3 regions of the Clostridium novyi NT genome follow, and region 2 is predicted to be linked to each of the others. Evidence: a T-box and tRNA genes for the amino acid it is inferred to sense, from the RefSeq annotation. Region 2 holds a T-box; the other regions hold tRNA genes.
What was found. The T-box of region 2 lies ahead of asnS (asparagine--tRNA ligase). A T-box ahead of a tRNA ligase gene usually reads a tRNA of that ligase, here a tRNA-Asn.

Region 1 (11,453 bases), 170 kb from region 2:
ATTAAGCATTTTGGGGGTTCTCTCATGAAAAAAACATTTAATGAGTTTAAGGATTTTATAAGAAATAAGGAAGTGGCAGTTGTAGGAATAGGAATAAGTAATATTCCCCTAATTCATTTTCTAGTTAAACTAGGAGCTAATGTAACAGCTTTTGATAAGAAAAGTGAAGAGGCTCTAGGAGAAGTGGCAGTAGAATTTAAAAGCAAGGGTATAAAATTACAACTTGGAGAAAACTACTTAGATAATTTAGAAGGATTTGATGTTGTATTTAAAACACCTTCTATGAGAATAGATAATCCAGCCTTAGTAAAGGCTAAAGAATCAGGAGCATATATAACTTCTGAAATGGAGGAGTTTATAAAATACTGTCCTGCAAAAATATTTGGTATAACAGGTAGTGATGGAAAGACAACAACTACAACTCTTGTATACAATATATTAATGACAGAAGGATATAAAACATGGGTTGGAGGAAATATAGGAAATCCTCTTTTTTCTAATATAGAAGAAATGAAAGAAGAAGATAAGGTTGTACTAGAATTATCAAGCTTCCAACTTATGACTATGAAAGAAGAGATAAATTGTGCATTAGTTACTAATTTATCACCTAACCATTTAGATATTCACAAAGATATGGATGAGTATGTTGATGCTAAAAAGAATATTTTTAAATATCAAGAAGTTAATGACTTATTAGTTTTAAATAGAGATAATGATATAACGAACTCTTTAGTTAAAGAAGCTAAGAGTAGAGTTATGCAATTTAGCAGAAAAGAAGAAATTGAAAGTGGCGCTTATCTAAATGGAGATAAGTTAGTGTTACTTGGAAAAGAAGTTTGTGCTTTAGAAGATATAAAGTTAAAGGGAATGCATAATGTAGAAAATCTTTTAGCTGCTTTTTGTCTTGTGTCTGAAGATGCAAGTATTGAAAGTATGGCTAAGGTAGCTACAACTTTTACTGGTGTTGAGCATAGATGTGAGTTTGTAAGAGAAATCGATGGAGTTAAATATTATAATGACTCTATAGCATCAAGTCCAACAAGAACAATTGCGGGACTTAGAGCTTTTGAAAAACCAGTAATATTAATAGCTGGTGGATATGATAAACATATTCCTTTTGAACCATTAGCAGAAGAAGGATTAGACAAAATACAAGCATTAGTATTGACGGGACTAACTAAAAATAAAATTAAAGATGCTTTTGATAAAGCTATGAAAGACAGGGGTATAAACATACCTATATACATGGAAGATGGCTTTAATGAAGCTATTTATAGAGCTAAGGATATTGCAAATGAAGGGGATATAATTACTTTATCACCTGCTTGTGCTAGTTTTGATATGTTCCCTAATTTTGAAGTAAGAGGAAACAAATTTAAAGAAATAGTTAATAATCTATAGAGATAATTTATTCAGTCTAAATTATAACTATGAAAATTTATTTTATAAATTATATAAGAAAACCTCCGTTAAAGTTTGACGGAGGTTTTTATTTTTATTTATTTTAGTATTTTAAATTTTTTTTATTTGGTATTTTATGAGTAGAGGTGTATGTTTATTAATAAAATATTTGATAAAGTGTTTTAAATATGCATATTAGAGCTAATAATTGTGAGTGTATTTTATGAAAATTTGTTTGTAGGTAAATATACTTTACCTGGAGTATCATTTTGCGAAAAAGTGAGAAAATAAAAGAAATATATAGCATTTGAGATTTTATTTTAAAAATATAAATGCACATAAAAAACGTAAGCCTAAAATTCTGATAAGATATTCCTTGTCGTCACGAGAGACGATACGAAATCAAGGAAACAACTTAATAAATGATTTTAAGAAATTAAAAAAGTTTAAAAAAGTTGTTGACAAAGAGATTTCAAATTGATATAATGAATGAGCTGTCAAGAGATGGCGAAAGAAAATGGTCTTTGAAAATTAAACAGAATATAGGTAATAAACCAGTCAATAAATTTGAGTAAGATTAAACTTTTAAATTGAGAGTTTGATCCTGGCTCAGGACGAACGCTGGCGGCGTGCCTAACACATGCAAGTCGAGCGATGAAGCTTCCTTCGGGAAGTGGATTAGCGGCGGACGGGTGAGTAACACGTGGGTAACCTGCCTCAAAGAGTGGGATAGCCTCCCGAAAGGGAGATTAATACCGCATAACATTATTTTACGGCATCGTAGAATAATCAAAGGAGCAATCCGCTTTGAGATGGACCCGCGGCGCATTAGCTAGTTGGTGAGGTAACGGCTCACCAAGGCAACGATGCGTAGCCGACCTGAGAGGGTGATCGGCCACATTGGAACTGAGACACGGTCCAGACTCCTACGGGAGGCAGCAGTGGGGAATATTGCGCAATGGGGGAAACCCTGACGCAGCAACGCCGCGTGAGTGATGAAGGTTTTCGGATCGTAAAACTCTGTCATTAGGGACGATAATGACGGTACCTAATGAGGAAGCCACGGCTAACTACGTGCCAGCAGCCGCGGTAATACGTAGGTGGCAAGCGTTGTCCGGATTTACTGGGCGTAAAGAGTATGTAGGTGGGCATTTAAGTCAGATGTGAAATTCCCGGGCTTAACCTGGGAGCTGCATTTGATACTGGGTGTCTAGAGTGCAGGAGAGGAAAGTGGAATTCCTAGTGTAGCGGTGAAATGCGTAGAGATTAGGAAGAACACCAGTGGCGAAGGCGACTTTCTGGACTGTAACTGACACTGAGATACGAAAGCGTGGGTAGCAAACAGGATTAGATACCCTGGTAGTCCACGCCGTAAACGATGAATACTAGGTGTCGGGGGGTACCACCCTCGGTGCCGCAGCAAACGCATTAAGTATTCCGCCTGGGGAGTACGGTCGCAAGATTAAAACTCAAAGGAATTGACGGGGACCCGCACAAGCAGCGGAGCATGTGGTTTAATTCGAAGCAACGCGAAGAACCTTACCTAGACTTGACATCTCCTGAATTACTCGTAACTGAGGAAGTCCCTTCGGGGACAGGAAGACAGGTGGTGCATGGTTGTCGTCAGCTCGTGTCGTGAGATGTTGGGTTAAGTCCCGCAACGAGCGCAACCCTTATTGTTAGTTGCTACTATTAAGTTAAGCACTCTAACGAGACTGCCGCGGTTAACGTGGAGGAAGGTGGGGATGACGTCAAATCATCATGCCCCTTATGTCTAGGGCTACACACGTGCTACAATGGCTGGTACAACGAGCAGCAATCCCGCGAGGGGGAGCAAAACTTGAAAGCCAGTCCCAGTTCGGATTGTAGGCTGAAACTCGCCTACATGAAGTTGGAGTTGCTAGTAATCGCGAATCAGCATGTCGCGGTGAATACGTTCCCGGGTCTTGTACACACCGCCCGTCACACCATGAGAGCCGGTAACACCCGAAGCCCGTGAGGTAACCGTAAGGAGCCAGCGGTCGAAGGTGGGATTGGTGATTGGGGTGAAGTCGTAACAAGGTAGCCGTAGGAGAACCTGCGGCTGGATCACCTCCTTTCTAGGGAGAATGGAAGCAAAGCTTCCAGACTGGAAACCTGATTCTGTTTAATTTTGAAAGACTAAGTCTTTCAAGAAATTGTTCTTTGAAAATTGCACAGTGATAAAGAAACGAATTAATAAGATTAGAAATAATCTAAACCTAGACACTAATGAAAATTAGTAGATGATGATAGATCAAGCTACAAAGGGCGCACGGTGAATGCCCTGGCACTAGGAGCCGATGAAGGACGTGATAAGCTGCGATAAGCTACATGTAGGCGCACATAGCCTGTGATATGTAGATTTCCGAATGGGGAAACCCATCTAGCTTTGCTAGATACTGTATACTGAATATATAGGTATATGGAGGTACACCTGGGGAACTGAAACATCTAAGTACCCAGAGGAAGAGAAAGAAAATTCGATTCCCTAAGTAGCGGCGAGCGAAAGGGGAAGAGCCCAAACCAGGAACTTGTTCCTGGGGTTGCGGATAGATCACAACGCTTTGATTTCTTTAGTTGAAGAGAGCTGGAAGGCTCCGCCATAGAAGGTAATAGCCCTGTAAGCGAAAAGGAAAGAAAAGTAGATCTACTCCAGAGTACCACGAGACACGTGAAACCTTGTGGGAAGCTGGGAGGACCATCTCCCAAGGCTAAATACTACCTAGTGACCGATAGTGAAGCAGTACCGTGAGGGAAAGGTGAAAAGAACCCCGGGAGGGGAGTGAAATAGAATCTGAAACCGTGTGCCTACAATCGGTCGGAGCACATTAAAGTGTGACGGCGTACTTTTTGTAGAACGGGCCAGCGAGTTACGATGTGCAGCAAGGTTAAGCACTTATGGTGTGGAGCCGAAGGGAAACCGAGTCTGAACAGGGCAACTAGTTGCATATTGTAGACCCGAAACCGGGTGACCTATCCATGGCCAGGATGAAGCGGAAGTAAAATTCCGTGGAGGTCCGAACCACGTTGGCGTTGAAAAGCCATGGGATGAGCTGTGGATAGCGGAGAAATTCCAATCGAACTCGGAGATAGCTGGTTCTCCTCGAAATAGCTTTAGGGCTAGCGTCGGGTAATTAAGTAGTGGAGGTAGAGCACTGAATGGGCTAGGGGCTGACAACAGTTACTGAACCCTATCAAACTCCGAATGCCATATACTTGTACCCCGGCAGTCAGACTACGAATGATAAGATCCGTGGTCAAAAGGGAAACAGCCCAGACCATCAGCTAAGGTCCCAAAGTGTAAGTTAAGTGGGAAAGGATGTGGGATTTCTAAGACAACTAGGATGTTGGCTTAGAAGCAGCCACTCATTTAAAGAGTGCGTAATAGCTCACTAGTCGAGAGATCCTGCGCCGAAGATGTAACGGGGCTCAAACTTACCACCGAAGCTATGGATGTATACTTTGTATACGTGGTAGAGGAGCTTTCTGTACAGGTTGAAGCCATACCGTAAGGAGTGGTGGACAGTACAGAAGTGAGAATGCTGGCATAAGTAGCGAAAAACAAGTGAGAATCTTGTTGACCGAATATCTAAGGTTTCCTGGGGAAGGCTCGTCCTCCCAGGGTTAGTCGGGACCTAAGCCAAGGCCGAAAGGCGTAGGTGATGGACAACTGGTTGATATTCCAGTACCACCATAATGCGTTTGACAAATGGGATGACGCAGGAGGATAGGATGTGCGCACTATTGGATGTGCGTCTAAGCACTTAGGGTGTTAAGTAGGCAAATCCGCTTAACATTAAGCCTGAGGTGTGATGGGGAGTCATTTTTGACGAAGTATCTGATTCCACGCTGCCAAGAAAAGTCTCTATGGAGCAAAATGGTGCCCGTACCGCAAACCGACACAGGTAGATGAGGAGAGAATCCTAAGGTCGTCGGAAGAATTACTGCTAAGGAACTCGGCAAATTGACCCCGTAACTTAGGGAGAAGGGGTGCCTACGAGAGTAGGCCGCAGTGAATAGGCTCAAGCAACTGTTTATCAAAAACACAGGTCTCTGCTAAAGCGTAAGCTGATGTATAGGGGCTGACGCCTGCCCGGTGCTGGAAGGTTAAGGGGAATAGTTAGCGCAAGCGAAGCTATGAACTTAAGCCCCAGTAAACGGCGGCCGTAACTATAACGGTCCTAAGGTAGCGAAATTCCTTGTCGGGTAAGTTCCGACCCGCACGAATGGCGTAATGATTTGAGCACTGTCTCGGCAGTAAATCCGGTGAAATTGTAGTGCAAGTGAAGATGCTTGCTACCCGCGGTTGGACGGAAAGACCCCGTAGAGCTTTACTGTAGCTTAGCATTGAATTTCGGTATTGTCTGTACAGGATAGGTGGGAGACTTAGAAGCCAGGGCGTCAGCTTTGGTGGAGTCATCCTTGGGATACCACCCTGATAGTACTGGAATTCTAACTGGAGGCCATGAATCTGGTCACAGGACATTGCTAGGTGGGCAGTTTGACTGGGGCGGTCGCCTCCTAAAAGGTAACGGAGGCGCCCAAAGGTTCCCTCAGCGCGGTCGGAAATCGCGCGTAGAGTGCAAAGGCAGAAGGGAGCCTGACTGCGACACATACAGGTGGAGCAGGGACGAAAGTCGGGCTTAGTGATCCGGTGGTTCTGTATGGAAGGGCCATCGCTCAACGGATAAAAGCTACCTCGGGGATAACAGGCTGATCTCCCCCAAGAGTCCACATCGACGGGGAGGTTTGGCACCTCGATGTCGGCTCGTCGCATCCTGGGGCTGTAGTCGGTCCCAAGGGTTGGGCTGTTCGCCCATTAAAGCGGCACGCGAGCTGGGTTCAGAACGTCGTGAGACAGTTCGGTCCCTATCCGCCGTGGGCGTAGGAAATTTGAGAGGAGCTGTCCTTAGTACGAGAGGACCGGGATGGACCAACCTCTGGTGCACCAGTTGTTCCGCCAGGAGCACAGCTGGGTAGCTATGTTGGGAAGGGATAAACGCTGAAAGCATCTAAGCGTGAAGCCCACCTCAAGATTAGATTTCCCATAGCGTAAGCTAGTAAGACCCCTGAAAGACTATCAGGTTGATAGGTTGGAGGTGTAAGTACAGTAATGTATTCAGCTGACCAATACTAATAGGTCGAGGGCTTGATCAAATAATTATTATCACTGTGTAATCTTGAAAGAACAATTAGTTCTTTTAATTAATGTTCCGCGATAGCTCAATGGTGGAGCACTCGGCTGTTAACCGATAGGTTGGAGGTTCGAGTCCTCTTCGCGGAGCCATTTAATTTAATAAGTAATCTGGTAATTATGGCTTGAAGGTAACACCCGTTCCCATACCGAACACGATGGTTAAGCTTCAAAGCGCCGATGGTACTGCACTGGAGACGGTGTGGAAGAGTAGGTCGTTGCCAGGTAATGTTCCGCGATAGCTCAATGGTGGAGCACTCGGCTGTTAACCGATAGGTTGGAGGTTCGAGTCCTCTTCGCGGAGCCATTTTTATTTTTTGACAAATTAACATATCATTTATAAAGAAATCAAAAGCTTTGACTATATCTAGCCAAAGCTTTTTTTATTTACTTATTTTATTTATAAATTTGTTAAAGATTAAAGAAACATTGAAGTTTTATATAACCTCTAATAACTATATATAATTAAATAAATATTAAGTGTAATATAAAACATAGTAAAAAAATAAATTTAATAATACGAATATAAATAAAGTAAATATTAATTAAGTAAATATATATCTTAAAAAGATTAAAAATTCTGAAAATTTATAAAAGATTAAAGGACTTTTAATAAAAAAAGAGAATATATTAACAAACAATATGTTATTAAAAAATTAATATGTTATTAAAAGGGGGAATCATAATGAAGTCATATAGCACCCAAAATTTAAGGAATATAGGTTTTATAGGTCACAGTGGTTCTGGTAAGACAACTCTTACAGAGGCAATACTATATTGTACAAAAACTATTGACAGATTTGGTAAGATAGCTGAAGGCAATACCATAAGTGATTATGACCCTGAGGAAAAGAAAAGAAAAATATCAATTGCAACAAGTATTATACCATGTGAATGGAATAATATAAAAATAAACATATTGGATACACCTGGATATTTTGATTTTGTAGGAGAAATGATAGAAGCTTTAAGAGCAGTAGATACTGCTATAATTACATTATCTGGTAAATCGGGGGTTAAAGTTGGAACGGAAAAAGTTTGGAAGTATGTAAATAAACTAAACATACCTAGAGCTTTTTTTATCAACAAATTAGATAGAGAAAATAGTAATTTTGAAAAGGTGTTAGATCAATTAAAAGATAGGTTTGGGATGTCTGTAGTGCCTATTCAATATCCTATAGGAAAGGAAGAAGAATTTAAAGGGGTTATAAATCTTATAGACAAAAAAGCCCGAATTTTTAATCCTAAAAATGAACAAATGGAAGTTAGTGAAATACCTACTGAGTTGTTACCTAAAGTAGATGAATATAGAAAAATGATAATTGAGTCAGTTGCAGAAACTGATGAGGTATTACTAGAAAAGTATTTAAATGATGGAGAATTGACTAATAGTGAATTATATAATGGAATCATTAGTGGAGCAAGAGATGGGGATATAGCTCCTGTACTTTGTGGATCAGCATTTAAGTGTATAGGCATAAATACATTTTTAGAAGATATAATGGAGTGTTTCCCATGTCCTAAAGAATGTAGAGAAATTCAGGCTATTAATACAGGAAACAATGAGCCAATTAATATAAAAATGGATGAGAATAAGCCATTTTCTGCGTTTGTATTTAAAACAGTTGCAGATCCTTTTGTAGGAAAGCTTTCTATTTTTAAAGTTATGACAGGAAAAATTAAATCTGATAGCGTTGTTTATAATGTTAACAAGAAAAAGCAAGAAAAGTTCAGTAATTTATATGTGGTTAGAGGAAAAGATGAAATTAGTGCTAAGGAAATAGTAGCTGGGGACATAGGAGCTGTTCCTAAATTACAATATACATCTACAGGGGATACTTTAAGTGAAAATAAATATGCAGTAATGTATGAAAAAATAGATTTTCCAGAGCCAGTAATTTCTATGGCTATAGTTCCAAAGTCTAAGGGAGATGAAGATAAAATATCATCAGGATTATATAAATTGACAGAGGAAGATCCAACCTTTACGATTTCTAGAGATGAAGAAAATGCGGATACTATAATATCTGGTGTTGGAGAAACTCATTTAGATGTAATTGTAAATAAACTTAAAAATAAGTTTGGAGTATCTATAGAATTAAAAGATCCTAAAATTCCATATAGGGAAACCATAAGGAAGGTTTCAGATGTACAAGGAAAGCATAAAAAACAAAGTGGTGGACATGGTCAATATGGGGATGTAAAGATAAAATTTGAGCCTAGATGTGATGGGAAAACTGATTTATTATTTATAGACAAAATTTTTGGTGGAGTAGTTCCAAAACAATATATACCAGCCGTTGAAAAGGGACTAAAAGAATCTATGAAACATGGTGCATTAGCTGGTTTCCCAGTTATAGGATTAAAGGCAACTTTACATGATGGTTCATATCACTCAGTAGATTCTTCTGAAATGGCATTTAAGATAGCAGCGTCAATTGCATATAAGAAAGCTATGCAACAAGGAGACTCTGTATTGTTAGAGCCTATAATGCATTTGGAAGTTCATGTTCCAAATGATTATATGGGCGATGTTATGGCAGATATAAATAAAAAAAGAGGAAGAGTATTAGGAATGGACTCCTGTGGAGATTTAGAAAAAATAATTGCAGAAGTACCACTAGCTGAGGTTCTTAAGTATGCAACTGATTTAAGAGCTTTAACTGGAGCTAGAGGAAGTTTTAAAATGAAGTTTGAAAGATATGAAGAAGTTCCGTATAATGAAGCAGAAAAAATTATAAATAAGATTAAGGAGGATAAGTAAAAAAATAAAGTTACTATAAAATAAAGTGTAAAATCAGTAAAAATGATTAAATTGCAAACAAAAATAAATTAAATATATAAGAAATTAAAAAACTCACTAATGCAATAAGTGCATTGGTGAGTTTTTATTATTATTAATAGTTTTCTGATAATATTTCAAAGTATCCTTGTGGATGGTTGCATGCAGGACATTTTTCAGGGGCTGCAGCACCTTCATATATATATCCACAGTTTAAGCATTTCCATAATGTAGAATTTTCTTTTTTAAATACAGAACCATCTTCTATGTTAGCTAATAATTTTCTATATCTTTCTTTATGATGATTTTCTATTCCAGCAATAATTCTAAAGCTTTCAGCTATATCAGCGAATCCTTCTTCTTCAGCAACTTTAGCAAATGCAGGGTATAGCTTGTCCCATTCTTCTTCTTCACCATTAGCTGCAGAATTTAAGTTTGCTTTTGTATCTCCAAGAGCAACTGCATATCCAGCGTTAATATCTATAGCTGTATCAGGTAAAGATTCATCTTCTAATAAATATTTTAAAAATATTTTAGCGTGTTCTTTTTCGTTTCCTGCTGTTTCAGTAAATATATTTGAAATTTGTACATATCCTTCTTTTTTTGCTTTAGATGCATAATAAGTATATTTCATAGTAGCTTGGGATTCTCCAGCAAAAGCTTTTAATAAATTTTCAGCTGTTTTTGTTCCTTTTAAATTCTTCATGATAAAAATACCCCCTTATGGATTAACTTGTCTTTTCTTAATTGTATATCATTAATGTTAATAATTCAACATTTTTATTACCTAATAATCACTATCAATAGAATAATTTAAAGAAAATTGAAGAAAATATAACTAAACACATCGAAAGGAAGTACAACATGTCAGAATACAGTTTAAATATAAAAAATGAAATGGATCTTAGTGATTATAGTAAATTTTATGATTATATGAATTTAGTTAACAACGATGATAGGGTTGTAGTTACATTAAATGAAAACAATAAAGAAGATACAAAAATGATTTGTTATATGATGGAGAATAATAATTTTGATGTAAGTTGGAAAGGTGGATATGAAAATGAACAACTACGAATCATGGGTTGCAAAAAAAGGACTCCATAGAGATAATATTACTGATTTTTATTCTAGTACTACTGGCAATATGGAGAGCTTGGAGGAAATGGAATTTGGAACTAATAATATTCATAATATAGGTGATGCTTATGATCAGAAGAAAAAGTTAAAAGAAATCATAATTAATAATTTAAAATAGTATTTTGTGTTATTTAATGTTACTTTTATTAATAAGGCAGTTGATATAGCTAAATATCAGCTGCCTTTTAATTTATGAAATTAAGTGATTTTTAATTTGCAAAAGTAGGTGGAAGTTAAAAAATAAAAATATATTTACAAACAGTCTTGACAAATTTAAGTATAAATAGTAATATTTAATATAATTTAATACTTTACTGTGATAAAGTGATGGAGTGAGGAGGCGACAATTTGGATAAGTTGAAAAAGTACACGCCTGATGGTATGAGGGATATTTTATTTAAGGAATGTGAAGAAAAATTATATGTAGAAAAAAAATTGAGAAATTTATATAAGCTAAATGGATTTTCAGAGATAATCTCTCCGACTTTAGAATTTTATGATGTATTTAATTTTGAAAATCAACCAATTGCCCAGGAAAAGATGTATAAATTATTTGATAGAAATGGAAGAATTTTAGTATTAAAGCCTGATATGACAATGCCAATAGGAAGAATTGTAGCAACTAAAGTAAATTATAAGGATTATCCTTTGAAGCTTTGTTATACATCAAATATATTTAGAATTAATGAAAACTTAAATGGAAAGACTAGCGAAATAACTCAATCGGGGATTGAAATAATAGGTATTGAAAATATAAAAGCTGATGCGGAGGTTGTTATAACAGCAATAGAATCTTTATTACAACTTGGACTTAAAAATTTTAAAATAGAACTTGGACAGTCAAAGTTTTTTAAAGAAATTATTAAAAATGAAAACATAAATAAAGAAGAAGTTTTTACATTAAAAAACTTAATT
Region 2 (11,453 bases):
ACTTGTAGCAACCATAATTGGAACAGCTGCGGCAATTGGAATAAACAATATGAAGTCTGTTAGTAAAAAGATAATGCTTAATATAAACTATCTTCCAGTTTTAAATCCAGATATAGTAACAGGTGTTGCGTTAATGAGTTTATTTATATTTGCTAAATTAAACTTAGGATTTTTAACTATGTTACTTTCACATATAACTTTTAACATACCATATGTAATATTATCGGTGTTGCCTAAATTAAGACAATTACCTAAAGATACTACAGAAGCGGCTATGGATCTTGGAGCCACTCCATCATATGCCTTGAGAAAAGTTATATTACCACAAATTAAACCAGGTATAGTAACAGGAGCACTTATGGCCTTTACTATGTCTATAGATGATTTTGTAATAAGTTTCTTCACAACAGGTGAAGGTGTAAGTAACCTTTCTATTACAATTTATTCTATGGCCAGACGTGGAATAAATCCAAAAATAAATGCAATTTCTACACTATTATTTGTAACGGTATTAGTATTATTACTTATAATAAATAAAAGATCGCCAGAAACTAAATTACAGGGAGGAAGTGGCTTATAGTGAAAAAATTTAAGAGATTATCATTAGTATTTATGTTAATAGGTATAATGATGTTTTCCCTTTCAGGATGTGGAAAAGGTAAAGATACTTTAAATGTATACAACTGGGGAGATTACATTGATGAATCTGTAATTAAAGAATTTGAAAAAGAGTACAACGTAAAAGTAAACTATGAAACATTTGCGACTAATGAAGATATGTATGTAAAAATAAAGAAGGGTGGAACTGACTACGATGTTTTAGTACCTTCTGATTATATGATAACAAAAATGATAAATGAAAATATGTTAGAGAAGATAGATATGAATAACATACCAAATTATAAGGATATACCAAGCAAATTTAAAAATTTAGCTTTTGATCCTAAAAATCAATACTCAGTACCATATATGTGGGGTACAGTAGGTATTATATATAATACAAAGCTTATAAAAGATAACATAGATAGCTGGGATGCTTTATGGAATCCTAAATATAAAGGTCAAATATTAATGGTTGATAGCCAAAGAGATGCTATTGCAGTTGCACTTAAAAAGTTAGGATATTCAATGAATACAACTAACAAAGCAGAACTTGAAAAAGCTAAGCAAGAACTTATAAAACAAAAACCACTTGTTCATGCATATGTTGGAGATGAAGTTAAGGACCTTATGACTGATGAAGAAGGTGCTATAGCTGTTGTATGGTCAGGTGATGCTGTTACAATGATGAAGAACAACAAAAATTTAAGATACGTTATACCAAAAGAGGGAAGTAACCTATGGTTTGATAATATGGTTATTCCTAAAGGAAGTAAGCATAAAAAAGAAGCTGAAATGTTCATTAATTTCATGACTAGACCTGATATCGCATTAAAAAATGTTAGATATATTGGATACTCAACTCCAAATACAAAAACACTTGAAATGATGACACCAGAAGAAAGAAATAACAAAACAGCTTATCCAGAAGATGCAAAAATAAAGAAATGTGATGTTTTTGTTGATTTAGGAGATTTCATAAAAGAATACGATAGAGCTTGGACTGAAATAAAAGCTAAATAGTTTAAAACTTAATTCTATAAATAAAAAATCCTATGAGTAGATAAATTATCTATTCCATAGGATTTTTTTATGGATTATTCTATAGAGTTAAGTTTTCCTATAATAACGTCTTCCATAACTTTTAAGTTTTCTTCTGATTTAGCAGGTGTATCAGCTTTAGTATATAGATAGATCTTTATTTTTGGTTCTGTTCCAGAAGGTCTAACTGCATACCAACTTCCATCATCAAGATAGAATTTTAAAACATTTGATGCACCAATATCTTTATAACCATCTATAAAATCAATGCATTCTTTTAGTTTCATATTTCCTATTTTAGTAGGATATGATTTTCTATATTCTTTCATCATTCTTGATATTCTTTCTTGACCTTCTATACCTTCAAGAACTAATGAAATTTGTTTTTCTTTATAATATCCATGTTCTTTGAATACTTCCTTAAGCACATCTATTAGAGTTTTTCCTATGCTTTTGTAATAAGCAGCAGCTTCACATAAAAGCATAGATGAACTTACTCCATCTTTATCTCTTACAAATGTACTAGCATTGTATCCTATACTTTCTTCATATCCAAAAATAAATTCATATTCTCCAGTTTTCTCGAACTTAGGAATTCTACCGCATATATTTTTAAATCCAGTTAAAGCTTCAAAGGTTGTAACACCGTATTTTTCAGCAATAACTTTTCCAAGATCACCTGTAACTATAGATTTTACTATAGCTGCATTTTTAGGAAGAGTTCCTTTATCGTGCATACCTTCAACTATATATTTAATAAGTATTGCTCCAGTTTGATTACCATTAAATGCAACATATTCTCCATTTTTATCTTTTACTTCTATTGCAAGTCTGTCACAGTCAGGATCAGTTGCAATTAAAAGCTCAGCGTCTACTTTTTTTCCGAGATTTTCAGCATATTTAAATGCTTTTGTATCTTCAGGGTTAGGGTATCCAACTGTTGTAAAATCTGGATCAGGGTTTTCTTGTTCTGGAACTACTATTATATTAGTAAATCCTCTTTCGCGTAAAACACGTCTTACTGGAATATTTCCAGTTCCGTTAAGTGGAGAATATACGATTTTTATATCTTTATCAATGTCATCTCTTATACTTAATGATTTAACTTTTTCTATATATTCATCATCTATTTCTTTTCCTATAATATTTAAAAGACCTTTATTTATAGCTTCTTTTTCATCCATGATTTTTACATCTTTAAAATCTTTAATTTCATTTATTTTTTCAGTCATAGGATCAGCGATACTTGATAAAACTTGAGCGCCATCTTCCCAGTAAACTTTATAGCCATTATATTCTTTAGGATTATGACTAGCTGTTATTATAATTCCAGCAGCTGTGTTAAGTTTTCTAATAGTAAAAGAAAGTTCAGGAGTAGGGCGAATATCTTCAAATAAGTAAGATTTTATACCATTTCCAGCAAGAACTAATGCGGCAGTTTTAGAAAATTCTTTTGAAAAGTGTCTAACATCATAGGCAATAGCAACACCACGATTCATATAATTTTGACCTTTTTCCTTTATAAAATCGGCTATACCTTGTGTTACCTTTGAAATATTATATATATTCATTCTATTAGTACCAGCACCTAATTTACCACGAAGACCAGCAGTTCCAAATTCTAAGTTTTTATAGAATCTATCTTGGATTTCTTCTTTGTTGTCTTTTATGGACTTTAATTCCTCTTTAGTTTTTGGGTCTATAAAATCATCATTAAGCCATTTTTCATATACTTTGATATAATCCATTGAAAATCACTCCTTAACAAAATTTTTACTAACTAGTAGGTATGCTTTGGATTTTTGCTAACTACCTCAATGCCACGCATAATTGCATTTATTATGTTTATAGTTTGTTGTTTATCTATTTCACTTAGAGCTCTTGCATATATTTCGCCTTTTTCAGATGTTATATACTTTGGAGCTATATAATTTAAGGCATATGCCTTAATATCACGTTGACATTGTTCACATTTACATATATGTTCATATTTAGCTAATACTTTAGCAAGTAATTTATCTACTGCTTCCTCACTATAATTTTTTAACTGACACATAATGACACATCCTTATATTTTGTAAAAATACTATATATTATATACAACTAACAAATTTCTTTTATAATTCTCAATGCATTTTTATAACAAATTTTTTCTATATCATTTTCAGTAAATCCATTAACTTTTAATGCATCAATAAGTTTGTGTATTTCTCCTATATTATCTATTTCTAAAATTGAATCTATTCCATCAAAGTCAGATCCAAGAGAAATAACTTCTATACCACCTATGTTTTTAATATGTTTTATATGAGTTAGCATATCGTTTATTCTACTAAATTTTCCGCCACCTAAAAATTCTCCAAAAAAGTTTATTCCTATGACTCCACCCTTATTTGCAAGGGTTTTTATCATATCATCTGTAAGGTTTCTAGAGTGATTTGTAATGCTTCTAGCATTTGAATGAGAAGCTACAAATGGGGCTTTAGAATATTTAGCTACATCATAAAATCCACCATCAGATAGGTGGGATACATCAATTATCATGTTAAGATTATTCATATCATTTATAAGTTCTATTCCAAAGGGAGTAAGACCTTTATTTTTATATTTAGGTATAGCATTTGGATATCCAATTTCATTTGGAAAATTCCAAGTCAAGGTAATAAGACGTACACCTCTTTCGTGGAAATGTTTTAAATTTAAGAGGTCGCCTTTAAGAACAGCTCCTTCTTCTATTGTCAAAAATGCTGAAATTTTATTTTGTGATTTATTTTTTATTAGTTCATCATAATTTGTAGCAAGTGAAATATGCTCTTTATTTTTATCAAGTTCACAATAAAATTTATTTAACATGTTTGAACATAAATCAAAAGGATCTTCGTTAGATTTTTTTTCGATAAATAAGGCAAAAAATTGAGCTAAAGAATTTGATTTTTTTAATTTTGTAATATCAACAGAAAAACTATTATGATTTAATTGGGAATTATTATAATATATTTTAGATATGGTATCACAGTGAAAATCAATGATTTTCATAAAACCCACCTCGCATGTCCTATGTTAGATATATTATATCACTATTTAATGTAAAAAATAAGTAAAATATGAAGTGATTTCATTAGTAAACTTTCTTGATTTATTGACATATATTTTATTTAATATTATAATTCTAATTAAATTGTATTTATGTAAAATTAATGAGATTAAAGATTATGAAGAGGAGAGTAAGTATAGAGCCTTGATTTTAGCGAGCTGATAATGGTGTGAGATCAGTATTAAGTCTATATGGAAGAACACCTCGGAATTTCTAACCGAAATTACATGTAAGAGTAGATTTAGACGAGACCAAACCGTTAAATTTGGGGAGCATAATAAATGTGCTTATTAAAGAGATCATATTTATGATAAGTTAGGTGGTACCGCGAATATATAACCTTCGTCCTGATAAAATTTTAGGATGAAGGTTTTTTATTTATATATTGGTAAAAATAAATATAGATTAGGATTAGGAGGATATCAATGGAAACAGTATTAGTTAAACAACTTTACAGAGAAACAGAAAAGTTTGCAGGAAAAGAAGTTAAAATAAGTGGATGGATAAGAACACTTAGAGCTTCAAATAAATTTGGGTTTATAGAAGTTAATGACGGAAGTTTCTTTAAAAATATTCAAGTTGTATTTGGTGCTGAACTTGAAAACTTTAAAGAAATATCAAAATATGCTATTAGCTCAAGCATAAGTGTAGAAGGGGAAGTTGTAATTACAGAAGGAGCAAAACAACCTTTTGAAATTCATGCTAAAAAAGTAGTATTAGAAGGAAAATCTGATGCTGATTATCCACTTCAAAAGAAAAGACATACTTTTGAATATTTAAGAAGCATAGCTCACTTAAGACCAAGAAGTAATGCTTTTTCAGCAGTATTTAGAGTACGTTCATTAGCAGCATATGCTATACATAAGTTCTTCCAAGATCAAGGATTTGTTTATGTTCATACACCAATTATCACAGGAAGTGACTGTGAAGGTGCAGGAGAAATGTTTAGAGTAACAACTTTAGATATGGAAAACCCTCCAAAGGATGAAAAGGGAAATGTAGATTACAAAGAAGATTTCTTTGGAAAACAAGCAAACCTTACAGTAAGTGGACAGCTTGAAGCTGAAATATACGCTTTAGCATTTAGAAATGTTTATACATTCGGACCTACATTTAGAGCAGAAAACTCTAACACAGCAAGACACGCATCAGAATTCTGGATGATAGAACCTGAAATGGCTTTTGCTGAATTAAAGGACTACATGGATGTAGCAGAACAAATGGTTAAATATATAATCAACTATGTAAGAGAAAATGCTCCAGAAGAAATGGAATTCTTCAATAAGTTTATTGACAAAGGATTATTAGAAAGATTAGACAATGTTGTAAACTCTGATTTTGCTAGAATAAGCTACACAGAAGCTGTAGAAATCCTTCAAAAATCAGGAGCAGAATTTGAATATCCTGTTGAATGGGGAATTGATCTTCAAACAGAACACGAAAGATATTTAACAGAACAAATTTATAAAAAACCAGTATTCGTAACAGATTATCCAAAGGATATTAAAGCATTCTACATGAGAATGAATGATGATAACAAAACTGTTGCAGCAGCTGACCTTTTAGTTCCAGGTATCGGAGAAATAATTGGAGGAAGCCAAAGAGAAGAAAGACTTGATATTCTTGAAGCTAGAATGGCTGAACTTGGACTTGAAAAAGAAGATTACTGGTGGTATTTAGAACTTAGAAAATACGGAGAAACTAAGCACGCTGGATATGGTCTTGGATTTGAAAGAATGATAATGTACTTAACAGGAATGGGCAACATAAGAGACGTAATACCATTCCCAAGAACTCCAGGAGTTTCTGAATTTTAATATTTAATATATAAATTAAAAGGACTTTTGTAAAATTACAAAGGTCCTTTTTTCTATATAAAATCATTTATAGTGATTATAAAAACTAACATTGTCAATAATATCAATAATAGAATTAATTAATGAATTTAGGAGAATTTATATATGTTAAAGATTATTGGTAGACTAATTGGACTTGGCAAGGAAGAAATGAAATACAATAGAGAGATATTAATATTTATGCTTATAAGCGCCTTTATATTTTTTATTATAGGGGTATCTCATACAAATGAAGGAGCCAGTTTTATATATGCAAATAGACTAAAGATATTTTTAGAAGCTAAAAATGAAAAAGCAGGAGTTACAAAGGAAGATATAGATAAAATAATTTATGATTATAAAGAAGCAGTTCCAGTGAATGTAAGAGAATTTGAAATAAATGATATAAAAGATAGAGTGGATAATTATATACATCAGTTAAAGAATTATAATAATCCTAGTTTAAATGAATTAATTCGAAGTATGGAAGACGCAAAGGATACTGATAATAAGGAAACATTAATTAAAAATTTAAATAGTATTGATTTAAGAGAAATGTTAAATATAATAAGTAAAAAATATATAACCAGTGAAAAGCTTCAAAACGTAGCTAAATGGCAAGAAAATACTTGGTTATCCATTATGTACTTTTCACTTGCTACTTTAAATTTGTTTATGGTAATTGTAATAAAGGTTATTTGTGATATTAAATTATTTAAAAGGTCAGTTTAATTTGCTTTTGCAAATTCAAACTAGCCTTATTTTATTTTATAATATTACTATGGTATAATTATTAATAGAATATATGTTCGAAATAAAAATAAAAGTTGGTGAAAATAGATGAGTTTTAGGTTTATATATGGTAGGGCAGGAAGTGGAAAAAGTAAATTTTGCATAGATGATATAGAAAAAAGATTACAAGAAGATACAAATAAACAACTTATATTGATTGTGCCAGAACAGTTTTCATTTCAAGCTGAAAAGAGTGTAGTAGAAAAGGTTAAAGGTACAGGAATAACTAATGTAAAAGTAACTAGTTTTGAAAGAATTGCTTATGATGTATTTAATGAAGTTGGAGGGTCAACTCATAAGATTATAAATTCTTCAGGAAAACTTATGCTTATATTTAATATAATAAATAATTTAAAAGATGAACTTAAGGTATTTGCAACTGCTGCAAATCAAGAGGGGTTTGTAAATAATATATCTGATATTATTACTGAATTGAAAAGATATGACGTTACAGCGACAGAACTTAGAGCTACTTTAAATCTTATAGAAGATGAATTTTTAAAGGATAAGATAAATGATATAAGTTATATATTTGAACAATTTCAAGAAAGCCTTCACAAAAATTATATAGATTCTGAAGATGAGCTTACTTTATTATATAGAAAAATTGATACATCTAAAATGTTTGATGGGGCAGAAGTATGGATAGATGAATTTAGTTCATTTACTCCCCAACAATATAAAATTTTAGAAAAACTTATGGAAAAGGCAAGTAGAGTAAATATAACTTTATGTATGGATTACTATAGAGTTATAGACGGTACTGATGTTTTTGCCCCAACAAAGAGAACGGAAGAAAAATTAAGAGAAATCTTAAAAGAGAAAGATGTTAAACTTGATAAGCCTATTATTTTAAACAATGATGATGTAAATAGATTTAAGGATAGTAGTGAGCTTAAATATTTAGAAGAAAATTATTTTAAGTATCCATATAAACCGTATGATAAGACAACTGACGATATAAAGATTATAAGAGCATTAAATCCTTATTCAGAAGTTGAAAATATAGCAAAAGAAATAGCTAAAATATCAATGGAAAGTAACATAAGATACAGGGATATTGCAGTTATAACTAGGGATTTAGAAGGGTACGAAAAAATAGTAAAAACAATTTTTGATGAATACGAAATACCTTACTTTATAGATAAAAAGAAAGAAATAGATGATAATCCTCTTATTGTGCTTATAACATCAGTTATAGAAATATTTAATAAAAGTTGGTCTTATGAGGCTATGTTTAGATATTTAAAAACAGGGCTTTCAAATGTTTCAAAAGAAGAAGTGGACTTATTAGAAAATTATGTTTTAGCCTATGGTATAAGAGGAAAGAAAAAGTGGCAATCTCCTTGGGAATACGGAAATGAGAACATATTAGAAAAAATAAATGAAATTAGAATTAAAGTTTCAGAGCCTCTTATAAAATTTTCATCAAAACTTAAAGGAAAGAGTAAGGCTGATGAAATTTGTAGTGCAGTATACAATTTTTTATGTAGCATAGGAGTAAATGAAACCATTGAAAAATGGGTTTATAAGTTTAAAAATGAAGGAAATCAAGCACTGGCGAAAGAGTATAGTCAGATTTGGAATATGGTAATTGAACTTTTAGACCAAGTAGTAGAAGTCTTTAAAGAAGAAGAGTTACAACTAAAGGATTTTGTAAAGATTTTATCACTTGGATTTAAGGATTATAAAATGGGACTTATTCCTCCATCACTAGATCAAGTTTTAGTATCTGATGTTGAAAGAGTTAGAACTCATGAGATTAAACTTCTATATATAATAGGAGTAAATGATGGAATATTCCCTGCTGTTTCTAAGGATGAAGGAATACTTTCAGATAGTGACCGTGGAAGCCTAAAAAAAATAGGAATAGAAATTGCAGAAGACACTAAATCAAAAGCATTTGAAGAACAATATTTAATATATAGAACACTTACAACAACTCAAAAGTATTTGAGAATATGTTATTCAATTGCTGATTATGAAGGAAAGGCACTAAGACCATCAATTATAGTAAGTAGATTTAAGTCATTGTTTCCTAAAATAGCAGAGGAAAGTGACAACATAGCTATGGATTATGAGGAAGAAAATATAGATCTTATATCAAGAGAAATTCCTACTTTTAATAATTTAGTATCAGTTTTAAGAAGAGAAGATAATAAAGTAAAAGTTAGTCCATTTTGGAGTGATGTTTATAAATGGTATAGTGAAAATCCTAGATGGAAGGAAACTTTAGATACTGTATTTTCAGCAATATCATATACAAATGCTGTGGATGATATAAGCGAAGAAAAAATAAGAAAAATGTACGGCAATAAATTATATTTAACAGTTTCTAGACTTGAAAAATATGCACAATGCCCATTTGGATATTATATAAAATATGGATTAAAGGCAAAAGAAAGAAAGATTTTTGCACTTACACCACCTGATTTAGGTACATTTATGCACAATGTTATTGATGAATTTTCTGAAGTTGTGGATAAAAGTGGGTTTAAGTGGTATGAAATAGAGGATAAGTGGTGCAAAGATACAGTATCAGAGATTGTGGATAGAAAAGCAGAAGAATCAGCTGGAGGAATTTTCACAAGTTCAGCAAGATATAAATACTTTACCGAAAGATTAAAAAGAGTTTTAATAAAGACTATTTTAGTTATTATAGAACATTTAAAGAGAAGTGGATTCCAGCCAATAGGACATGAAGTTGGCTTTGGAAATGATGAAAAATATCCACCTATAGAAATTGAACTTTCAAGTGGAGAAAAAGTTAAGTTAATTGGAAGAATTGATAGAGTAGATAAACTTGATATGGAAAAGAAAGATTACTACAGAATAATTGATTATAAGTCAGGAAATAAAGACTTTAGTTTATCTGATGTGTATTATGGATTACAACTTCAACTTTTAACTTATTTAGATGCAATACTTACAAATGAGGAATTAAAAGATAGAGAAGAAGCACTTCCAGGGGGAGTTTTATATTTAAAAATAGATGATCCTATAATAAAGGGAAAGAGAAATCTTTCAGAGGAAGAAATTCAAGATGAAATAATGAAAGCTTTAAAAATGAAGGGACTTCTTTTAGCAGATGAAGAGGTTGTTAAAGAAATGGATAGAAAAATTGAAGGAAATTCTCTTATAATCCCTGCAAGAATAAACAAAGATGGTAGTCTTGGAAAGTCATCAGTTGGTACAGAAGAACAATTTAGACTTTTAAGAGAACATGTAAAAAAGAACCTAATTAAAGCTTGTGAAGATATGTTAAAAGGTGATATTAAAATAAGACCAATTAGAAGTAAAAATGCAGATGCTTGTACATATTGTCTGTATTCTTCTATATGTGAATTTGATACTAACTTTGAAGATAATGAATTTAAAGTTGTTCAAGAGAAAAAGGATGAAGAGGTTTGGGAATTATTAAGAAAAGAGGGGGAAGAGTCTTGGGAGAAGTAAAGTGGACTAAAGAGCAACAACAGGCTATAGATGTACATGGCTGTAATTTATTAGTTTCAGCAGCAGCAGGTTCGGGAAAGACAGCAGTGCTTGTTGAAAGAATAATAAAAATGATAACAGATATAAAAAATCCAGTGGATATAGATAGATTACTTGTTGTGACATTTACCAATGCAGCAGCATCTGAAATGAAAGAGAGAATCGGAAAAGCCATTGGAAAAGAATTAACTAAACATCCAAAGTCAAAACAACTTCAAAGACAACTAACACTACTAAACAGAGCTAGTATAACAACTATACATTCATTTTGTCTTGAAACTATAAGAAATAATTTTCACTATATAGACTTGGATCCAAACTTTAGAATTGGTGATGAAACGGAAACTGTGCTTTTAAAAGGTGAAATTATAGAGGGGATTTTTGAAGATTTATATGAACCTGAAAATTGTACACAGGAATTTTTAAATTTAGTTGAATTTTATAGTAGCAATAAGGATGATGTTGCCCTTCAAAATATAGTATTAAATTTATATGATTTTGTAATGAGTTCAAAAAATCCTAAAAAACAACTTCAGGATATGGCGGAACAATTTAATGTAGATGAAAGCTATAATTTTGGAGAGTCTAAATGGGCTAAG
Region 3 (11,453 bases), 1.1 Mb from region 2:
TACATATGGTATATGGTGTCCCGCCATTATCATAGTTAAATCTTTTCTAAATTGTCTTTTTCCTAAAGAGTTTGTTCCAGATGGTGATGTTGTAGCATCAGCACCACATGGTGTAGCTGATGATCTTTGTATGCCAGTATTCATATATGCTCCGTTATCATAACATACATAAAGCATATCATGACCTCTTTCCATAGCACCAGATAAAGATTGGAATCCTATATCATAAGTTCCTCCATCTCCACCAAAAGTTATAAATTTATAATTTTTATTAATAAGCCCTCTAGATTTCATTGATTTGTATGCCGCTTCAACTCCACTCATAGTTGCTGAAGCACACTCAAATGCTGTATGAATAAATGAATCTTTCCAAGAACTATATGGATATAATCCTGTGGAAACTTCTAAACATCCTGTTGCACAGCCAACAACCACTTCATCTTCAGGTTTTACTGCTTTTAAAACCCATTTTGCTACCATTGGTGCTCCGCAACCAGCACACATTCTATGTCCACTAGCTAATCTATCTTCAACTTTAGTTAATTCTTTTAATGTTGCCATCTACAGCACCCCCTATCCTCTTACCGCTAAATAATTATATTTTTTATATTCTCCAGTTTTCATAGCTGCGTATAAATCATCAAATACAGTTGTAAGCCAGTTTACTGTAACATCTCTTCCACCAAGTCCATATATATAACTCATTAAAATCTTACCTTCTGAATTTCCATACAATGCACTTGAAACATCATTAAATACTGGACCACCATTTCCTGATAATGCTTCAGCCTTATCCATTACAGCTACTGCCTTAACATGTTTAAGAGCTTCAGCAATTTCTTCTGCTGGGAATGGTCTATATAATCTTATTTTAAGAACGCCTACTTTTATTCCCTTTTCTCGTAAGTCGTCTACAACCTTTTTAGCAGTACCTGCTGAAGATCCCATAATTACCATAGCAACTTCTGCATCATCTAATCTATACTTCTCAAACAATCCATAGCTTCTTCCAGTTAACTCTTCATATTCTTTAGCTACTTCAAGAAGAACTTTTTTTGCATTTAATAATCCATGAAGCTGTTGATGTTTCATTTCCATATAGAAATTTGTAAGAACCATAGAACCAACTAATTTCTTTTCTCCAAGCAATCCTTTATCAAATCTCTTATTTTCACCAACAAAATTACTAACATCTTCTTTTTCCATTAAGAATACGTTTTCAACAGCATGACTTGTAATAAATCCATCATAGCAGACCATAGCTGGTGTTAAAACATCCTCATGTTCTGCAATTCTAACAGCTTGAATAAAATTATCATAAGCTTCTTGGGTATTTTCAGAATACAATTGTATAAATCCAGTATCCCTAGCTCCCATAGAATCCGAATGATCATTATGAATATTTAAAGGAACTGATAATGCTCTATTAACTGCTGCCATAACTATAGGACATCTATCACCTGCTGCTATATGAAGCATTTCCCACATAAGTGCTAATCCTTGAGATGATGTAGCAGTCATAACTCTTGCACCTGCTGCCGAAGCACCAATACAAGCACTTATAGCACTATGTTCAGATTCTACTGTTACAAATTCAGTTGAACACTTTCCATTAGCTATAAAGCTTGAAAAATATTGAACCACCTCTGTAGATGGAGTTATTGGAAATGCCGCAACTACTTCAGGATTAATTTGCATCATAGCTGTAGCAACTGCCTCATTACCACTTAAACTTTTTCTTATTTGTTTAGCTTTTGACATAGTTATCCTTCCCTCCTTATTCCGCTACAAAATCTAAAGCATTAAATTTACATTGTTTTGTACAAACTCCACATCCCTTACAATGATCATAATCAATGCCTGTTACCTTTCCGTCTTTAACTATAATGGACATATCAGGACATACAGCCCAACAAAACATACAATTTTTACATTTATCTTCATGCCATACAGGCTTCATAGCTCTCCAATCACCAGTTTTAAACTCTTCAGAATTACCTGCATCAACAATTTGTCCGCCTATTGGTATTTCATTCCACTTACTTTCTGAAGTAACATTCATTTTTTTACTCAATTCCATTCACCTCCTGAAGAGATCTCTTAAGAGCATTCATGTTTTTAGATATTACTTGGGGTTTTGATGCAAATTTGTGTTTAAATGAATCCTTCATATCTTCTATAAATTCATCTAAATCCATAATACCCAATACTTTAACTATAGCAGCAAGCATTGGTGTGTTAGGAAAATAAGCACCTAAAGTTTCTTCTGAAATAGTTCTAGCATCTATTGTATACACTTTTCCTTCATATCCACATAATTCTTTTCTTATTTCATCAATGGATTTTTTAGTGTTTATTATTATAGCACCTTCTTTTTTTAATCCAGCAACGCAATTAACTGATTTTAATAAGCTTTCATCAACTACTACAACAAAATCTGGTTCATAAATATTACTATGAACTCTTAATGGAAAGTTTGCTATTCTGTTATATGCAGTTATTGGTGCACCCATTCTTTCTGGTCCATACTCTGGAAATCCTTGAATATACATTCCAGTATTAAAAGCAACTTCAGCTAAAAGTAAAGAAGCAGTTTTGGCACCTTGACCTCCACGACCATGCCAACGAATTTCAATTAGTTTTTTATCCATTTATTTTCCTCCCTTCACATTGTATGAATTGACAACAATTAAACTTATATGATTTTATTCATAAGATTATTACCGATAATTTAATTAATTTATCCTTCTATATTTTCTTTCTTCTTAGAATTCCATTTCCAAGGATTTTTTCTTATTATTCCGTCTGCAAATGGTATAAATGTAGACAATACAACAGATATAAGAAGTAATTGTTGATACCAAAGCAACGGTATTACTTGGAATGGGGTTATACTTCCCTTTGTAAAGCTTAATAGTATTAACATTTGAGCTCCATATGGAATTATGCCTTGCATTATACATGAGAATGTATCTAAAATAGATGCACTTCTTCTTGGGTCTACTTTGTATGTCTCACACATTCTTTTAGCTATAGATCCATTTATTATAATTGCTACAGTATTATTAGCAACTGCTGCATCTGTTAAGGCTACTAATATACCTATTCCTATTTCAGCAGATTTCTTTCCTTTTATTATTTTTTGTATTTTTTCAAGTAGGAATTTTACTCCTCCACCTTTGGTAACCATCTCCGCAAGACCACCTGTTAATATAGATAGTAAGAAAATATCAATCATACTTGTAAACCCTTCAAAAATATTTTGCGCAAAAGTTAATACAGTTAAATTATTGTAAAATAATCCGATTCCTCCAGATAAAATTATTCCACCAGTTAAAACTACAAAAACATTCATTCCTGCAAGTGACAATACTAAAACAAAAATATAAGGAATTACTTTTATAATTGAATACTCATAAGCCTGCATTGCTGGAAGAACTTCAGGTTTACCAAATATAAATAAAAAGATTATAGTTATTATAGCTGCAGGTGCTGCTATAAATATATTTACTCTAAATTTATCCCTCATCTCACACCCTTGGGTTCTAGTAGCGGCAATAGTTGTATCTGATATTACTGATAGATTGTCTCCAAACATTGAACCACCCATTACTGCAGCTAAAGTTAATGGTAGTGATAAACCTGCTTTTTCAGCAAGTCCAATTGCAATTGGAGTTATTGCAACTATAGAACCTACAGATGAACCTGTAGAAATTGATAAAAAGCAAGATATTATAAATAATCCTACAATTATATATTTTGCTGGTATATAAGTTAAGCCTAGATTTACTGTAGATTCGACTCCTCCCATTGCCTTTGATACAGTAGCAAAAGCCCCTGCAAGCAAATAAATTATGCACATTATGATAATATCAGGATTTCCACATCCACTTACAAAAGTATCAAACTTTTCATTTAATTTTCCCTTTAATATCAAAAATGCTACTATAATACCACAGAATACTGCAACTGGCGCTGGGAATTGATAAAAAGCCTTTTCTACTCCTTTCATATTTAGCCAAACACCACTACCAAGATACACAGCTACAAATACCACAAAAGGTATCAGCGCTACCCCACTTGATAATGTTTTCTTTCCCCTTCCACTCTCCATATCTTATCCTCCTTATAATTAATAACCTCATAATTATAAAACTATCTTCATGCTTATTTAGTAAACTGAAGATTGGTAAAATTAATATATATATTGAAATGTAAAGGTTTTCGGAAAATAGTATTATAATCTAAGCTAATACCTTTAATATAAACAATTTATAAGTAGCCTTTTATTATTTTAATATGACTACAATATATAAGCATATTGTAGTCATATTTTATTTTCTTATTTTACTATTAAATCTAAAGCTTGTTTTAAGTCGGCAATTATATCATCAACAGTTTCAAGACCAACTGATAATCTAACTAAGCTATCACTTATTCCAGCTTCTGCTCTTTCTTCTTTAGTATATGGTGAGTGAGTCATTGATGCAGGATGTTGAATTAATGTTTCTGTATCTCCAAGACTTACTGCAAGACTTGCAAGTTTTACGTTATTCATAATAGTTCTTCCTTCTTCAACTCCACCTTTTATTTCAAATGAAATCATAGCTCCTGGTAAATCCATTTGCTTTTTAGCTAAATCGTGATATTCAAAGCTTTCAAGTCCTGGATAATATACTTTTTCTACTGCTGGATGAGCTTCTAAGAATTGTGCTACTTTCATTGCATTAGCACAATGTCTTTCCATTCTAATTTCTAATGTTTTCATTCCTCTTATAATTAAAAAAGCACTTAATGGACTCATAACTGCACCTGTCATATCTTTTAATCCCTGTCCTCTAACTGCACCTATAAAGTCTGCATTTCCTATTACAAATCCAGCAACAACATCCCCGTGTCCATTTATATATTTAGTTGCTGAATGTACTACTACATCTGCACCAAGTTCTAATGGTCTTTGAATATATGGAGTATTAAATGTATTATCAACAAATACTAAACAATCTTTAACTTCATGTGCTATTTTAGCTATTCCTTCTATGTCTGTAACTTTCAATGTTGGATTTGCTGGAGTTTCAAGATAAACAACTCTTGTATTTTCCTTCATTGCATTTTTAACTTCTTCTAAATTAGTTGGATCTACAAATGTAACTTCTACACCCATTTTAGTTAATCCATGATTTAATAATGCGAATGTACAACCATATAATGTATCAGATGCAACTACATGGTCTCCTGCTTTTAATGCAGTCCATAAAGCTGATGATATAGCACCCATTCCTGATGCTGTTCCTATTGCAGCTTCTCCACCTTCTAATAAAGCAATTTTTCTTTCTATTTCTGCAACAGTTGGATTTGCTATTCTTGAGTAAATATATCCATCTTCTTTTCCCGCAAATCTATTTCCACCTTGTTCTGCTGAATCAAATATAAATGTTGATGTTTGGAATATTGGTGTTGCAAGTGATCCAAATTGAGTATCTTTAATATGTCCTCCATGTACAGTCTTTGTTCCAAAACCCATATTGCTTAAGTTATGTTCATTACTCATTTTAAAATCCCCCTAATTTATATTTTTTTAACCTTACCCTTATACTAAGCAAGTTGCATGCCAACCTAGTATTTAAAGTTAAATTTCAAACCTTATTTTCCTTAAAATTTATACAAATACATTATTTACCTCAACATTGCTTTTAGTTTCACATTTAAATAAATTGAAATAGTTTGTATTGCTTTTCCTATATTTGTCAACTTTTTAAACCATTATTATCTAAATTACTGTAAAATTTCTTACCCACTGTAATTAAAAGATTACAGTTATAAAAAATATAAAAAACAAAATATAAAAAAAGCACTCTTAAAAACGTATTTTAAAAGTGCTTTTCATTTATATTTTATTTTTAAATCTATATTGCATTGTAAATTATTATTGCCAAACTATATTATACTTTTTTATTTTATTTATTATGGTTGTATGTGATACCCCTAACACCTTAGCTGTTTTTCTAAATGTTTTATTTTTTTTCAAAGCTTTTATTATAGCTTCTTTTTCACAAGCCTCCACAATATCTTTTAACTTTAAGTCACTTGCTTCTTTTACTTCATCTAAACTTATAGGATTAATATATGAATTAATCATTAGATGTTTTTTTGTAAGAAGTTTACCATCACATAAATTCATAGCTCTTTCAACAACATTTTGTAACTCTCTTATATTTCCTGGCCAATTATATTTCATAAGCTCCTTAATAAAATCATATTTTACACCTAATATTTTTTTTGATAATTTATGGTTTAATTTTTTTATGAAAAATGTGACCATATCAGGTATATCTTCCATTCTCTCTCTTAGGCTTGGTATAAAAATAGGTATAACATTAAGTCTATAATATAAATCTTCTCTAAACTCACCCTTTTTAACCATTTCTTCTAAATTTCTATTTGTAGCTGCTATAATTCGCACATCAACTTTTTCTTCCGTGCAACTTCCTATTTTTCTAACAACTCCATCTTGCAATACTCTTAAAAGCTTAGCTTGAAGCACCATTGAAAGTTCTCCTATTTCATCTAAAAATATTGTTCCTTCATTGGCTTCTTTAAATAATCCCTCTTTTCCATTATTATTTGCACCAGTAAAACTCCCCTTTACATAACCAAATAATTCACTTTCTATTAAATTTTCTGGTAATGCAGCGCAATTTAAAATTACAAACCTTTTGTCTTTTCTATTACTAAGTCTCTGAATAGCCCTTGCAAAAAGTTCTTTACCTGTTCCACTTTCTCCTCTCAATATAACTGTGGAATTACTCTTAGAGACAGTTTTAACAATATTCTTTACTCCTTTTATAGCTTGGCTATTACCAATGATATTGCCAAAAGCTTCTTTATCCATTTTAGATACTACACTTGCAAGTTCTATTACTTTTTTTATATCTGTTATTGATGATACAACTCCAATACTTTCTCCACTATCATCCTTTACAGCTATTCCCGTTGTTAAGTATTGTATATCTCCTTTTTTGCTATTAATTTTTATTTCAACATTCTTATAATCTTTACCACTTTTTATTAAATCTATTATAAGTGGATCTTCTAGAACAGTTCTTATATCTTTGTCTATAATATCATCTTTATTACAATTAAAAATCTTTTCACAATAACTATTGAAGATTTCTATATTTAAATTTTTATTTACATATATTACTCCATCATCCACCGCATCTATTATAGCCAATAATTTTCTTTCATTTTTTTCATATTCTAAAAGATTAATTTCACATACCATTATTATTCCACTTACTTCATATAATTTTTTCTTTATTAAGTCTTTATTATGAGAATAAATATCTTCAATTTTAATGAATACTGTTTTAGGAAATACTTCTATGGATACAATATTTATATTTAAGTCATAAATTTTTTTTAATATGTCAAAAGTTATTCCTATTCTGTCCTCAGTTACTATTTTAAATCTAATATACTTTTTCATATTATCTCCTCTTAATATATGTTATTGTTTAAACTCATGATTTATTAACCACTACAATTTATAGCTAACCATACTTTTTATATTTAAATAATAGCTTGAGAATCTGTGTAAACATTTACATAAGACTTGTTATTTATATGATTTTTATATTTAAAGTATAAGTATCCTTATATATATTTTAATTTGTTATAAAGATTATTCAAAGCATAAATACCGGGTACACATTCCATTTTAAGGGAAATACCATTTGATTTTTTTAATTATCGAACTTACTTAACTATTTCCTTATTTTTTTATTTAATATGATTTTTAATAAAAATAAATCTTCTTATATTGCATTTTAATAATTTATGCAACATAAGAAGATTTACTTTCAATAAGCACTTATATAGAAATATATCAAAAAATAAAAAATGGCTCCGCGAAGAGGACTCGAACCTCCAACCTATCGGTTAACAGCCGAGTGCTCCACCATTGAGCTATCGCGGAACATTAATTAAAAGAACTTTTTGTTCTTTCAAAATTGCACAGTGATAATAATTTATTTGATCAAGCCCTCGACCTATTAGTATTGGTCAGCTGAATACATTACTGTACTTACACCTCCAACCTATCAACCTGATAGTCTTTCAGGGGTCTTACTAGCTTACGCTATGGGAAATCTAATCTTGAGGTGGGCTTCACGCTTAGATGCTTTCAGCGTTTATCCCTTCCCAACATAGCTACCCAGCTGTGCTCCTGGCGGAACAACTGGTGCACCAGAGGTTGGTCCATCCCGGTCCTCTCGTACTAAGGACAGCTCCTCTCAAATTTCCTACGCCCACGGCGGATAGGGACCGAACTGTCTCACGACGTTCTGAACCCAGCTCGCGTGCCGCTTTAATGGGCGAACAGCCCAACCCTTGGGACCGACTACAGCCCCAGGATGCGACGAGCCGACATCGAGGTGCCAAACCTCCCCGTCGATGTGGACTCTTGGGGGAGATCAGCCTGTTATCCCCGAGGTAGCTTTTATCCGTTGAGCGATGGCCCTTCCATACAGAACCACCGGATCACTAAGCCCGACTTTCGTCCCTGCTCCACCTGTATGTGTCGCAGTCAGGCTCCCTTCTGCCTTTGCACTCTACGCGCGATTTCCGACCGCGCTGAGGGAACCTTTGGGCGCCTCCGTTACCTTTTAGGAGGCGACCGCCCCAGTCAAACTGCCCACCTAGCAATGTCCTGTGACCAGATTCATGGCCTCCAGTTAGAATTCCAGTACTATCAGGGTGGTATCCCAAGGATGACTCCACCAAAGCTGACGCCCTGGTTTCTAAGTCTCCCACCTATCCTGTACAGACAATACCGAAATTCAATGCTAAGCTACAGTAAAGCTCTACGGGGTCTTTCCGTCCAACCGCGGGTAGCAAGCATCTTCACTTGCACTACAATTTCACCGGATTTACTGCCGAGACAGTGCTCAAATCATTACGCCATTCGTGCGGGTCGGAACTTACCCGACAAGGAATTTCGCTACCTTAGGACCGTTATAGTTACGGCCGCCGTTTACTGGGGCTTAAGTTCATAGCTTCGCTTACGCTAACTATTCCCCTTAACCTTCCAGCACCGGGCAGGCGTCAGCCCCTATACATCAGCTTACGCTTTAGCAGAGACCTGTGTTTTTGATAAACAGTTGCTTGAGCCTATTCACTGCGGCCTACTCTCGTAGGCACCCCTTCTCCCTAAGTTACGGGGTCAATTTGCCGAGTTCCTTAGCAGTAATTCTTCCGACGACCTTAGGATTCTCTCCTCATCTACCTGTGTCGGTTTGCGGTACGGGCACCATTTTGCTCCATAGAGACTTTTCTTGGCAGCGTGGAATCAGATACTTCGTCAAAAATGACTCCCCATCACACCTCAGGCTTAATGTTAAGCGGATTTGCCTACTTAACACCCTAAGTGCTTAGACGCACATCCAATAGTGCGCACATCCTATCCTCCTGCGTCATCCCATTTGTCAAACGCATTATGGTGGTACTGGAATATCAACCAGTTGTCCATCACCTACGCCTTTCGGCCTTGGCTTAGGTCCCGACTAACCCTGGGAGGACGAGCCTTCCCCAGGAAACCTTAGATATTCGGTCAACAAGATTCTCACTTGTTTTTCGCTACTTATGCCAGCATTCTCACTTCTGTACTGTCCACCACTCCTTACGGTATGGCTTCAACCTGTACAGAAAGCTCCTCTACCACGTATACAAAGTATACATCCATAGCTTCGGTGGTAAGTTTGAGCCCCGTTACATCTTCGGCGCAGGATCTCTCGACTAGTGAGCTATTACGCACTCTTTAAATGAGTGGCTGCTTCTAAGCCAACATCCTAGTTGTCTTAGAAATCCCACATCCTTTCCCACTTAACTTACACTTTGGGACCTTAGCTGATGGTCTGGGCTGTTTCCCTTTTGACCACGGATCTTATCATTCGTAGTCTGACTGCCGGGGTACAAGTATATGGCATTCGGAGTTTGATAGGGTTCAGTAACTGTTGTCAGCCCCTAGCCCATTCAGTGCTCTACCTCCACTACTTAATTACCCGACGCTAGCCCTAAAGCTATTTCGAGGAGAACCAGCTATCTCCGAGTTCGATTGGAATTTCTCCGCTATCCACAGCTCATCCCATGGCTTTTCAACGCCAACGTGGTTCGGACCTCCACGGAATTTTACTTCCGCTTCATCCTGGCCATGGATAGGTCACCCGGTTTCGGGTCTACAATATGCAACTAGTTGCCCTGTTCAGACTCGGTTTCCCTTCGGCTCCACACCATAAGTGCTTAACCTTGCTGCACATCGTAACTCGCTGGCCCGTTCTACAAAAAGTACGCCGTCACACTTTAATGTGCTCCGACCGATTGTAGGCACACGGTTTCAGATTCTATTTCACTCCCCTCCCGGGGTTCTTTTCACCTTTCCCTCACGGTACTGCTTCACTATCGGTCACTAGGTAGTATTTAGCCTTGGGAGATGGTCCTCCCAGCTTCCCACAAGGTTTCACGTGTCTCGTGGTACTCTGGAGTAGATCTACTTTTCTTTCCTTTTCGCTTACAGGGCTATTACCTTCTATGGCGGAGCCTTCCAGCTCTCTTCAACTAAAGAAATCAAAGCGTTGTGATCTATCCGCAACCCCAGGAACAAGTTCCTGGTTTGGGCTCTTCCCCTTTCGCTCGCCGCTACTTAGGGAATCGAATTTTCTTTCTCTTCCTCTGGGTACTTAGATGTTTCAGTTCCCCAGGTGTACCTCCATATACCTATGTATTCAGTATACAGTATCTAGCAAAGCTAGATGGGTTTCCCCATTCGGAAATCTACATATCACAGGCTATGTGCGCCTACATGTAGCTTATCGCAGCTTATCGCGTCCTTCATCGGCTCCTAGTGCCAGGGCATTCACCGTGCGCCCTTTGTAGCTTGATCTATCATCATCTACTAATTTTCATTAGTGTCTAGGTTTAGATTATTTCTAATCTTATTAATTCGTTTCTTTATCACTGTGCAATTTTCAAAGAACAATTCACTTAATTGAGATATTCAATTAAGAAAGTGGTGGGTCTAAATGGACTCGAACCATCGACCTCACGCTTATCAGGCGTGCGCTCTAACCAGCTGAGCTATAGACCCATGTGGTGGAGATAAAGAGATTCGAACTCTTGACCCCCTGCGTGCAAGGCAGGTGCTCTCCCAACTGAGCTATACCCCCACTAAACCAATAACTGATAATACCTCTTGTAAAACCAATTATTGATATTATGTATTGAAAGACTTAGTCTTTCAAAATTAAACAGAATCAGGTTTCCAGTCTGGAAGCTTTGCTTCCATTCTCCCTAGAAAGGAGGTGATCCAGCCGCAGGTTCTCCTACGGCTACCTTGTTACGACTTCACCCCAATCACCAATCCCACCTTCGACCGCTGGCTCCTTACGGTTACCTCA

Region 1: it encodes a tRNA-Asn, which carries the amino acid that the T-box ahead of asnS (asparagine--tRNA ligase) is inferred to sense. The anticodon was not compared.
Region 3: it encodes a tRNA-Asn, which carries the amino acid that the T-box ahead of asnS (asparagine--tRNA ligase) is inferred to sense. The anticodon was not compared.

The regions. Positions count from the first base shown of each region.
Region 1 covers NC_008593.1:168,268-179,720, forward strand. Annotated here, with positions in the region: gene murD (UDP-N-acetylmuramoyl-L-alanine--D-glutamate ligase) at 25-1,401, shown strand; rRNA gene NT01CX_RS00915 (16S ribosomal RNA) at 1,988-3,500, shown strand; rRNA gene NT01CX_RS00920 (23S ribosomal RNA) at 3,675-6,579, shown strand; tRNA gene NT01CX_RS00925 (tRNA-Asn) at 6,635-6,709, shown strand; rRNA gene rrf (5S ribosomal RNA) at 6,727-6,843, shown strand; tRNA gene NT01CX_RS00935 (tRNA-Asn) at 6,849-6,923, shown strand; gene fusA (elongation factor G) at 7,302-9,380, shown strand; gene rbr (rubrerythrin) at 9,514-10,104, opposite strand; gene NT01CX_RS00950 (hypothetical protein) at 10,263-10,505, shown strand; gene NT01CX_RS00955 (hypothetical protein) at 10,462-10,656, shown strand; gene NT01CX_RS00960 (ATP phosphoribosyltransferase regulatory subunit) at 10,887-11,453, shown strand, end outside.
Region 2 covers NC_008593.1:337,403-348,855, forward strand. Annotated here, with positions in the region: gene NT01CX_RS01790 (ABC transporter permease) at 1-580, shown strand, start outside; gene NT01CX_RS01795 (ABC transporter substrate-binding protein) at 613-1,623, shown strand; gene NT01CX_RS01800 (phospho-sugar mutase) at 1,698-3,389, opposite strand; gene NT01CX_RS01805 (late competence development ComFB family protein) at 3,422-3,697, opposite strand; gene NT01CX_RS01810 (dipeptidase) at 3,745-4,677, opposite strand; T-box leader at 4,845-5,088, shown strand; gene asnS (asparagine--tRNA ligase) at 5,161-6,552, shown strand; gene NT01CX_RS01820 (hypothetical protein) at 6,697-7,302, shown strand; gene addB (helicase-exonuclease AddAB subunit AddB) at 7,411-10,815, shown strand; gene addA (helicase-exonuclease AddAB subunit AddA) at 10,803-11,453, shown strand, end outside.
Region 3 covers NC_008593.1:1,797,414-1,808,866, forward strand. Annotated here, with positions in the region: gene NT01CX_RS08400 (thiamine pyrophosphate-dependent enzyme) at 1-561, opposite strand, end outside; gene NT01CX_RS08405 (transketolase C-terminal domain-containing protein) at 574-1,761, opposite strand; gene NT01CX_RS08410 (4Fe-4S binding protein) at 1,778-2,074, opposite strand; gene NT01CX_RS08415 (2-oxoacid:acceptor oxidoreductase family protein) at 2,067-2,651, opposite strand; gene NT01CX_RS08420 (Na+/H+ antiporter NhaC family protein) at 2,741-4,114, opposite strand; gene megL (methionine gamma-lyase) at 4,343-5,551, opposite strand; gene NT01CX_RS08430 (sigma 54-interacting transcriptional regulator) at 5,927-7,489, opposite strand; tRNA gene NT01CX_RS08435 (tRNA-Asn) at 7,904-7,978, opposite strand; rRNA gene NT01CX_RS08440 (23S ribosomal RNA) at 8,035-10,939, opposite strand; tRNA gene NT01CX_RS08445 (tRNA-Ile) at 11,067-11,143, opposite strand; tRNA gene NT01CX_RS08450 (tRNA-Ala) at 11,147-11,222, opposite strand; rRNA gene NT01CX_RS08455 (16S ribosomal RNA) at 11,351-11,453, opposite strand, start outside.